One region of the Paenibacillus sp. FSL K6-1330 genome, then DNA from elsewhere that is predicted to be linked to it. Evidence: riboswitches for the same ligand, from Rfam matches in the RefSeq annotation. Region 1 holds a riboswitch; the other holds the start of a gene.
The links. Region 1 has a riboswitch for cobalamin ahead of NYE54_RS27475 (ABC transporter substrate-binding protein). Riboswitches for the same ligand answer to the same signal wherever they lie in the genome.

Region 1 (5,020 bases):
CCTGATCGGGGGAGCGCCGCTGGCGATGGCCTACCGGGCCGTGAACACGCTCGACTCCATGGTCGGTTATAAAAACGACAAATACCAGCATATCGGCTGGGCATCCGCAAGGCTGGACGATATCGCCAATTGGATACCGGCACGCCTGACCGCAGGACTGTTGACCATAGTGGCTGCGATGTTTTCGCTGCAATGGAAAAAAGCGATCAAGATGGTCAGAAGGGATGCGCGAAAGCACCCCAGTCCGAATAGCGGCTTCCCGGAATCGGCTGTAGCTGGTGCGCTGGGCATTCGTCTGGGAGGCGAGAATTCCTATCAAGGCGTGATCTCGTTCCGGGCTTACATGGGGGATCCCGAACGACCGCTTGAAGCGGAGGATATTCAGGTGACAAATCGTCTGCTGCTGGGCGTATCAGTATTGTTTACGTTACTGGGTACCGTGGTGCTCGGACTTGTGACCGCAGCAGGAGGAAGCTTATGGATATGAGGATTACCCTGCATTTGGTCCGTCATGGCCGCACGTTGTGGAACGAGGAGCGCCGTTATCTCGGTCACGAGGATCAGGGGATTCTGGTGGAAGGAAGACAGCAGCTCCTCCCGCTGCTGGAAAGGTTTTGTACCAAGCAGTTCGTCCGGATCTATTGCAGTGATCTCCTTCGATGCAGGCAGACGCTGAATGTTATCTTATCGGACTCAACAATGTCCGCTATTCCTGATGATGAAGATCCAGGCAGGTTTATTCCAGGTGTCGAGTATGATCCGCGGCTGCGTGAGCTCGATTTCGGGGCTTGGGAAGGGAACATCTACGAGGACTTGAAGTCGGATATCTCCTATCGGCGCTGGATTGATAACCCCGCAGAAGTTACGCCGCCAAATGGGGAGAGCTGGGAAGCGTTCTGTTCCCGGATTCAGGCATTCTTGACCGGATTGTATTTGGATTTGAAGGAACTGTTGCATGTGGAGGAAGATCCGGATACCCTTGTGCAGGCAGAGGCAGAGGCAGAGGCAGAGGCAGAGGCAGAGGCAGAGGCAGAGGCAGAGGCAGAGGCAGAGGCAGAGGCAGAGGCAGAGGCAGAGGCAGAGGCAGAGGCAGAGGCAGAGGCAGAGGCAGAGGCAGAGGCAGAGGCAGAGGCAGAGGCAGAGCGAGCCGGTTATGGTTCTGGGACACAGAGGGCTGAGTTGGATGTGCTTGTGGTCACCCATGGGGGCGTCATCCGGCAGATCGCGGCAGCTACCCTTCCGCATACGGAATTCTGGGAAACGCAAGTGTCACCGGGCGAGGAGCTCAAGCTGCAATTGACATGGGATGGAGACCGCTGGGAAGGCGTGCGGTTAAGCGAATAAATGAAATCGTATGATATCGGTGCGGAATGGGCGATAACGGGATAAATCCGTATCATAAGGCATTTGAAATGACCGATTCTTTCGGTTGTAAGAGGAAGGTTTATCGCCTATAATTTTGGGCAGAGAAACCATGCTTGGCCTAACATACATAAATTCATATTATTTGCGAGGGTCCCGGACAGAAGGCGTTGTTGCCTTCTGCCGGGTTAATAGGGAAGCCGGTGCAAGTCCGGCACGGTCCCGCCACTGTGAAGCAGGGACTTCTTCATATGCCACTGAGCCATAGCGCTTGGGAAGGCGGAGAAGTCGTTACAGCCTGCAAGTCAGGAGACCTGCCCTCGGCGAATGAATGACGGTCCTTCGAGGAGAGGATTACGTTTGCCGGACCCATGCAGCATGTGTGGGCGGAAGTTTAAGGCGCTATCTGTGAACGGTTATCCAGATGTCCTTATGTTAAAACGTAATCCCTGAGTCCTTGTTTACGAGGAGTCAGGGATTTTTGCTTTTCTTTGGAGTATGACGATTGATGTTTTTCTCCCGGTAAGGATCGGTCGAAGGAATGTAAACTCGAAAGCGCCAGGTTCTCAATTATGCATAGGGGGATTTTAAGAGATGAAAGCATTAAACAAAACATGGTCCGTACTTCTAGTAGCCATACTGATGGCTCTGGCCTTGATTGGCTGTGGAGACAAAGAAGCGGCGCCGAAGGATACAACGCAGCCTGCACAGCAGGAAGAGCAGAATAACGAAGCTCCGGCGGATTCCGGCGAAGAGCTTAAAACGACGTATCCGCTGACCGTTAAGGATTCAACCGGGGTTGAAATGACGTTTGAGAAAGCTCCGGCCAAAATTGCATCCCTGACACCGTCCGAGACGGAAAAACTGTTCGCTTTGGGCCTGGATGAGGAAATCGTTGGCGTGTCCGATAATGACGATTATCCGGAAGCGGCCAAATCTAAGCCTAAATTGGGCGGGTTCCAAGTGAATGAAGAGGCTATTATTGCAGCCGATGCCGATGTGGTATTTGCGGCTTCGATGAATGCTCAGAATGCCGAGAAATTGCGTGAGCTTGGCGTTACCCTGTTCGTCAATGATCTGAAAACCATTGATGCCGTGATGGAGAACATCGAACTGATCGGACAAATTACGGACCGTCAAGCGGAGGCGAAAGCGGTCGTGGATCAGATGAAGCAGGAATTGGCTACCGTTACGGAAGCCGTGAAAGCCGTGAAGGATGAAGACAAGAAGAAAGTGTATGTGGAATTCTCTCCGGGATGGACCGTCGGCAAGGGCGAGTTTATGGATGAGATCATCACCTTAGCTGGCGGCGTCAACGCAGCCGGCGATGCGGAAGGCTGGTTCGAAATCAGTGAGGAAAATATTATTGCTGCGAACCCCGACGTCATTCTGTACACGGACGATGTGGTTGATGAAGCAACCAAGAAAACATTGGATCAGCTGATTAAGGAGCGCGGCGGCTGGGATCAGATCGAAGCCATCAAGAACGATCAGGTCATATCCGTGGATGCGAACCTGCTCAGCCGTCCTGGTCCCCGTGTGACGCAAGGGTTGGTGGAAGTGGCGAAGGCCGTTTATCCGGAACTGATGAATCCATGAGTAAAAAACTTGCAGGATTCGGTGCGGCCGGCATCATCCTATTACTGTTAACCTTGGTTGTCAGTCTCGGAATCGGCTCCGTGCACCTGCCTGTGAGAGAGATTGGGGCGATGCTGCTGCACCGGCTGCCGGGAATCGGCGATTCCATCGTTCCGGGCTGGGAAGCTTCATCCGAGCAAATCTTAATGAAGGTGAGATTGCCGCGCATATTGCTGGGGATGCTCGTAGGAGCCTCCCTGGCCGTCGCCGGAGCCGCCTTTCAAGGGGTATTGCGCAATCCGCTGGCGGATCCGTTTACGCTTGGTGTATCCTCGGGTGCTGCGCTTGGCGCAGCATCCCTGATTTTTTTCGGGATGGAATATTCCTTTGCCGGAGGTTACACGCTGCCGCTTGTAGCGTTTCTGACCGGAGCAGGCACCTTATGGGCCGTTCTGCTGCTGGCGAGGGACCAAGGAAAACTGCCGATCCACGGGCTCATTCTGTCCGGCGTGGTGATGCAGTCGTTTCTGGGCGCCGTCGTTTCCTTTCTGACGGTCATGTCCAAAGATACGGTAAACCAGATCCTGTACTGGACGATGGGGAGCCTGAGCATGCGTGGATGGTCGTATACGGCCATCCTTTTCCCGTATTTTATCGCAGGTTTTATCTACTTATGGAGCAGGTCGCGGGCGCTTAATATTTTGTCGCTGGGGGAACGGCAGGCCGCCCATATGGGCTTGAATGTGGATCGGTTGAAGACCAGCGTGCTCATCGTTGCTACCCTGCTCGCCGCCGCAGCCGTGTCGGTATCCGGCGTGATTGGATTCGTGGGACTTGTGGTACCGCATATGATCCGGTTGATCACCGGCTCCGATTACCGCGTCATTGTTCCACTGTCGGCTCTGGGCGGCGCGATATTCATGGTCTGGTGCGATACGGCGGCACGGTCCGTGCTGGCACCAACGGAAATACCGCTTGGTGTGGTTACGGCATTCATAGGCGCTCCATTCTTTGCGTATTTGCTATACCGGAACAAAAAACGGCGCAGGGAGGGTCTATCATGATTACAGCTCAAGGACTTGGCAAAGCATATGGCAAGGTGCCGATTCTTGAAGGCGTGGACCTTCACATTGCCGAAGGGGAATGGTGGGGGATCATCGGTCCGAACGGAAGCGGTAAATCCACCCTCATGCAGCTGTTATCCGGTGTGGAGAATCCTACGCAAGGAAGTGTGACGCTTCGGGGCAAGGCGCTTGCACACTATACTCGTAAGACGCTGGCCCGGATCGTGGCGGTGCTTCAGCAGGAAGGGCTTGATCCTACCGATTTTACCGTCCGGGAAGTGTTGGAGATGGGAAGGTTCCCCTTCCTGAACTGGCTTGGCCGTGAAGATAAGGATGCAGCCCCGCTTATTGAGGCCATTATCCGAAAGCTGGATCTGAATGGTCTGGAAGAACGGCGGCTTACCGAGTTAAGCGGCGGTCAACGCCAGCGTGTCGCGCTCGGCAAGGTGATGGTCCAGGAGCCTTCGCTGCTGATGCTGGATGAACCGACGACCTATCTGGATATCCACTATCAGCTTCAGTTCATGGATATGGTGGCGGAGTGGCGGAACTCGTCCGGGATTACGGTGATCAGCGTACTGCATGATTTGAATCTGGCGGCCCAATTTTGCGATAAACTGCTGGTGCTTGATCAGGGAAAGATCGCCGGGGTTGGCAAGCCGGAAGAAGTTTTGACAGCGGCGTATATACGTCAAATTTTCCGGGTGGAGCCCTCGATTGTGGCCCATCCCGAGAATGGTGCTCCGCAGGTGCTGTTAACGGCGAATAGCACGTGGTCCTGACCGATGTTGTCGCATATTCCGCTTTAGGATGTAAGATTTAGGAACAAGATACAAGGAGGTCGTTTCATTGACGAATACAATCGTTAATCGTTTAAATCACATCATTGCTAACATTAAACCGCTGAATGTCGAGGTTCAGAACGAAACAGCCGCTTATTTGGACACGCTGACGAAGCCTCCGGGCAGTCTGGGTAAGCTGGAGGCGCTAGCGATCCAATTAGCGGGAATTACAGG
Region 2 (5,020 bases), 780 kb from region 1:
TTGAATTATAAATCAAGAATAAACGGATTATTCGGGAGGAAGATAGCGTGAGCGATAGATTTGAGTTAAAACACGTAGGAATAGAAGATCCTTCAGAGGAAACCGGCATGTCTGGGTTTGGGTATCTTGCGTTGTTCGAATGTGAAGTTGAATATCGTTTTAGCACGGAAGACATGAGTGTGGAAGAAGCGGAAATTTACATACAAGATCTGTTGAATCAGCTGCCGGATGAAAACATAAACGAAATATGCAAGAAAGCATGCGCGTGGAAAAATCTCAAAATGTCTAGCGATACGGCTGATTATTCTCCCGGCTTAGAGGGAGTGTATGGAGAGGATATTTTGAAGTTTATGTCCGTAGGGGAAGTTGACCTTTATCGAAATCCTTGTGATCGAAACGATAATACATTCGGAGCAATCTTGGGTGGAGGTACAGCGTGGGACTCCGAAAATGGTATGGAAATTCTGATACGGGGCAGTAAGGTTCTTGAGGTGCGCGAGTATTTAGGCTACGGCGCATATGCTATTTGGAGCGAAACCGACGAAATTGAGTGAGAAAGCGATATGAATCGGCCAATCAGTGATGTTTAAATCGTCCTGTACATCCTGTACTATCCAACGCAAAAAATGAATAAGGAAAGGAGCATAACTAATTGCTAGAGCTCTCAAGACAAGCTGTTTTCATTGACAGGGACGGAACACTTGGAGGAACCGATCGGGTTGTTTTGCCCAGTGAATTTGAGCTATTTCCACAAGTACAGGATTCGATTCGTTCACTCAGAGCCGCAGGCATGCTTGTTTGTTCATTTACGAATCAACCTGGAATTGCTCGTGGCGAAGTAACACAGGACGAATTCGAATCGGAATTATTAGCCTTTGGTTTTGATAAGATCTATCTTTGTGCTCATGAGCATGGAGCGGGTTGTCCGTGTAGAAAGCCATCCGCAGGGATGCTGATGAAAGCCGCGGAAGAAAATAATTTGGACTTAGGGGAGTGCTTTGTCATAGGGGATAGATGGACGGATATGGTTGCTGCCAAAGAAGCCGGTTGTAAGAAAGTGCTAGTGAAGACGGGAGCTGGCCTCAAAGAACTGGAAAAATATAATAACAACGAGTATTTCGGCAAATGGAAAGAAGCGTATCCTGATTTTATCGCGACAGACTTTAATGAAGCCGTTACATGGATATTAGGAAGAGGCTATAAAGGGAGGGTTCTCCATGGATTTGAGTGAAAGAAAACAGTGGAATGAAAATCACAAAAAGCTAACCCAGATAATTCTGGATCCGGCTAAGCATCAAAGTGCGGTTGACCTATTCTTACAGCAGCATCGCTTGTTACATTCATCAAGAATGAGCCATTCACCCATTGCGACCCTTGAGGATGAGTTAGTTAAAGATCTACAAGAGGAAACATTCCGCCAATATCCAGTTAAGGCTCCTGATACAAAAAACTCAATAATATGGCATATGTGGCATATCACGCGTATTGAAGACATGACGATGAGCGTGCTCGTAAATAACGATGTCCAAGTATTGCATTCAGGTCAATGGAACAAGAAACTCCACATTGATGATGTTCATTCTGGAAATGAAATGACGGAAGCAGAAATCGCTAATTTGAGTGCGGCTCTTGATATTGGTTCTTTATTAGCTTATCGAAGTGAAGTTGGGCGAAACACTCGTGAAGTCATATCCCGTTTATTGCCAGGCGACTTTAAGCAAAAAGTTGAAGCGGCAAGAATTCATGAACTTAAAGTACAGCATGCGGTTAAGGAAGAAGCATCGTGAGTCCAAATAGTGAGGCCGGGATGCTATTTATTTTTACAAGGGAGGTTGTGTTAGGATGTTGTACGATTTGCCAGGCGAAGAGAATATGTCAACGATCGTGGGAATGTTATATAGCGCTGTCAGAGAGAACAGCCAACGGCTAAAGTCCATATCAGAGGGCATGGCCCAAGAGGAAATAGACTTCAAGGGACCTTGTGACAATTTCAATAGTGCCGCTCAGTTAATAAAACATATCATGTACGTCGACCTGAACTGGGTATATAGGATTAAAGGTGAGGCGCTTCCCCAGTCATTCATAGATGAATACGGCCCAATGATCGATGAACATAACAGGCTGCCGATGGTCAAAGGAATGTCTCTGGACACGCTTATATCTAAATATGAAGTTGTACTCAGTATGTTGAAGGATGTATGTACGCAGTTAACGGATGCCGATCTGGATCGCATCGTTACATTCGGACACGAGAATGAAAAGCAAGCCACCATCCGGTGGGGTTTATGGCATATGGCCGACCATAACCGTTATCATCAAGCCCATATTAATCAGCTTAGAAAGTGGTACTCTGAGCAGAAGAAGACATGGATCATGAATAAATGAATGGGAAAACCATTTCCTTGTTTGTCTTTCTGAGACAATTCACCGTATCTACGCTGCAGCGTTCGTCCCTTGGTCTGCCCGAGGCATTTTATTTTATTTGAGTTTCATTCGGTCAATCATTTTTTTAAGGTTTATATCGCCAAACGCGTCGTTTGTGCTATAATGATGTCGAATGGGCAACTATTCGCGTCATGTACAATAGAAAAAGTTATAGGTAATGGAAGTTTGGTGCAAATCCAACACGGTCCCGCCACTGTGATAGACCGAATGATCGGTCTTAAGTCAGGTCTTTTGCCTAATAACTTTGGAGAGACCAGTCATTTCGAGGCGAAAATGGCTGGTTTACAAGTCTAGTGACGTTTCTCGCCTCGCTAGGCTTTTTTTAATTGCAGCAGAGGCTGCCGACGATGTTGTCGGCCACAGCCGGGTGTTCGCCGCCGAATATATACAATGAGGTATAGCTCGCAAACGGGGAGATTCTTCAAGGACGAAGAAGCACGTGCACTATGGGGTGCATATCCCTTTTTTTTATTGATAGAGGCTGTTCCCAAAGTCCGCTTTTGATGACCGACCTTTTTGAACAGGCACTTATAAAATCGTGCCGTTAATGTGTCTGATCTAAGGACAAGTTCCGGAAGCGGTTGACGAAGATCGGAATGACGGTGTACAGTATATATGCAAAACTAAATGATAAGAAGCTGCACAATGGCGTGCATACATGATAACAAGCAAAGAGGCTTTTGAAGGGGATTTCCCTTTGAATGGCCTCTTTTTTTGTTGCAATTACTTCTTGGAGGTGCTTTACATGGATAAACTTTCGATTAAAGCCGACCTCTATATGGGGCAAGGCGCGATGGATCGTCTAACAGAGTGGCAAAACAAACGTATGTTCATCGTCACAGATCCATTTATGGTGAAGTCGGGCATGATTAACATGGTGTTTGATCGCCTGCACAGCAGTAACGAGCAATATGTTTTCAGCAATATCGTGCCTGATCCGCCGATTGAAGTCGTCACGGAAGGTGTCGAGGCGCTCTGTGCGTTCAACACCGATCTAATCATTGCCATTGGCGGCGGTTCTGCCATTGATGCCGCTAAAGCGATGAAGCTGTTTACGAAAAAGCTGCTTGACCAGCGAGATATCCCGTTCATTGCAATCCCGACGACAAGCGGGACGGGTTCTGAAGTTACGTCATTCTCCGTTATCAGCGACAAAGAAAAAAACATCAAATATCCGCTTGTATCCGATGACATGCTGCCGCAAGAAGCGATTCTCGATCCTGAGCTCGTCAAAAGCGTGCCGGACTTCATTACGGCCGATACCGGACTGGATGTGTTGACGCATGCCATTGAAGCCTATGTATCCACCAAATCCAATGATATCTCCGATGCACTGGCGGAGAAGGCAATGAAGCTGGTCTTTGCTTATTTGCCGCGAGCTTATAAGGACGGAAATGATCTTGAGGCGCGCGAAAAAATGCATAATGCATCCTGCATCGCGGGGATGGCGTTTAATATTGCGTCTCTGGGATTGAATCATGGGATCGCGCATGTGGCGGGAGCCAAATTCAAAATTGCCCACGGACGCATGAATGCGATTCTTCTTCCGCATGTCATCGAATTTAATGCCGATTACAAGCCGGGTTACGGCAAGGAAGAAAGCAATAGAGCGGCGGTTCGGTATGCCGAAATTTCCAAAAGCTTGGGGTTATCCGCACCCAATGCGAAGAGCGGCGTCCGTAGTCTCGTACAGGCAATCAAACTGCTGCAGAAGCAATTGAATATGCCGCAAACGCTGCGTGAATGCGGTGTGGATCAATCGCTGTTTGGAGAGATGAGAGAGTCGATCGCCGAAGGCGCGCTGAAAGACGGATGCACGGCAACAAATCCACGCGTTCCTACGGCAGAGGACGTGCTTCAAATTTTGAACAAAATGTTTCAATTCTAAGATCGAGTCGAAATTTGACGGATTTCGTATTGACATCGCTTGCAATATTCAAATATAGTGAAAGTAACACAATGGCGTGTTGCATACAAATCAAAGCAAAGTGGCTTCTTAAAAATTCCGCATGGACTTTTAAGGGGCTTTTATTGTTTTTTTGCAGGTTTTCTTATCAAAAGTAGACTTTTTGAACAACCTCTTTTAGTGTTTTCGATACGAGAGTGAGATGAGGAGTATGGAACAAGGAGCCGAGAAACAACGTGTGATTCAGGAGTATGTGCCTGGCAAACAGGTCACGCTCGCTCACATTATCGCGAACCCGAACCCGGACATTTACAAGAAGCTGGGACTCGGAAACGAAGCGCATCAGTCCATCGGCGTTATGACGATCACGCCAAGCGAAGCCTCCATCATTGCAGCGGATATCGCTACAAAGGCGGCTGGCGTACAAATCGGCTTTGTCGACCGTTTCAGCGGTTCACTCGTCATTACGGGCGATGTATCATCAGTAGAATCTGCGATCAGCGCAGTGCTGCATGGATTGCAGAATATATTGGGCTTCTCGGCAAATACGAATATTACGAGAACGTAGGAGAAGCTTATGATGAAGAAAATTATTTTTGCCGGAAGTACAGGATCGGGCAAAACCACGCTGTGCCAATGGCTGCACGGTGAGGAGATTGCCTATAAGAA

Region 2: another riboswitch for cobalamin. It lies ahead of NYE54_RS23910 (1-propanol dehydrogenase PduQ); the one in region 1 lies ahead of NYE54_RS27475 (ABC transporter substrate-binding protein).

What each region holds. Positions count from the first base shown of each region.
Region 1 covers NZ_CP150269.1:6,037,312-6,042,331, reverse strand. The annotation lists gene cbiB (adenosylcobinamide-phosphate synthase CbiB) at 1-487, shown strand, start outside; gene NYE54_RS27480 (histidine phosphatase family protein) at 478-1,344, shown strand; cobalamin riboswitch at 1,497-1,699, shown strand; gene NYE54_RS27475 (ABC transporter substrate-binding protein) at 1,957-2,961, shown strand; gene NYE54_RS27470 (iron ABC transporter permease) at 2,958-4,004, shown strand; gene NYE54_RS27465 (ABC transporter ATP-binding protein) at 4,001-4,786, shown strand; gene cobT (nicotinate-nucleotide--dimethylbenzimidazole phosphoribosyltransferase) at 4,854-5,020, shown strand, end outside.
Region 2 covers NZ_CP150269.1:5,256,018-5,261,037, reverse strand. The annotation lists gene NYE54_RS23930 (hypothetical protein) at 48-554, shown strand; gene NYE54_RS23925 (HAD-IIIA family hydrolase) at 653-1,231, shown strand; gene NYE54_RS23920 (DinB family protein) at 1,218-1,787, shown strand; gene NYE54_RS23915 (DinB family protein) at 1,843-2,385, shown strand; adenosylcobalamin (AdoCbl) riboswitch at 2,579-2,732, shown strand; gene NYE54_RS23910 (1-propanol dehydrogenase PduQ) at 3,191-4,333, shown strand; gene NYE54_RS23905 (BMC domain-containing protein) at 4,563-4,919, shown strand; gene NYE54_RS23900 (EutP/PduV family microcompartment system protein) at 4,932-5,020, shown strand, end outside.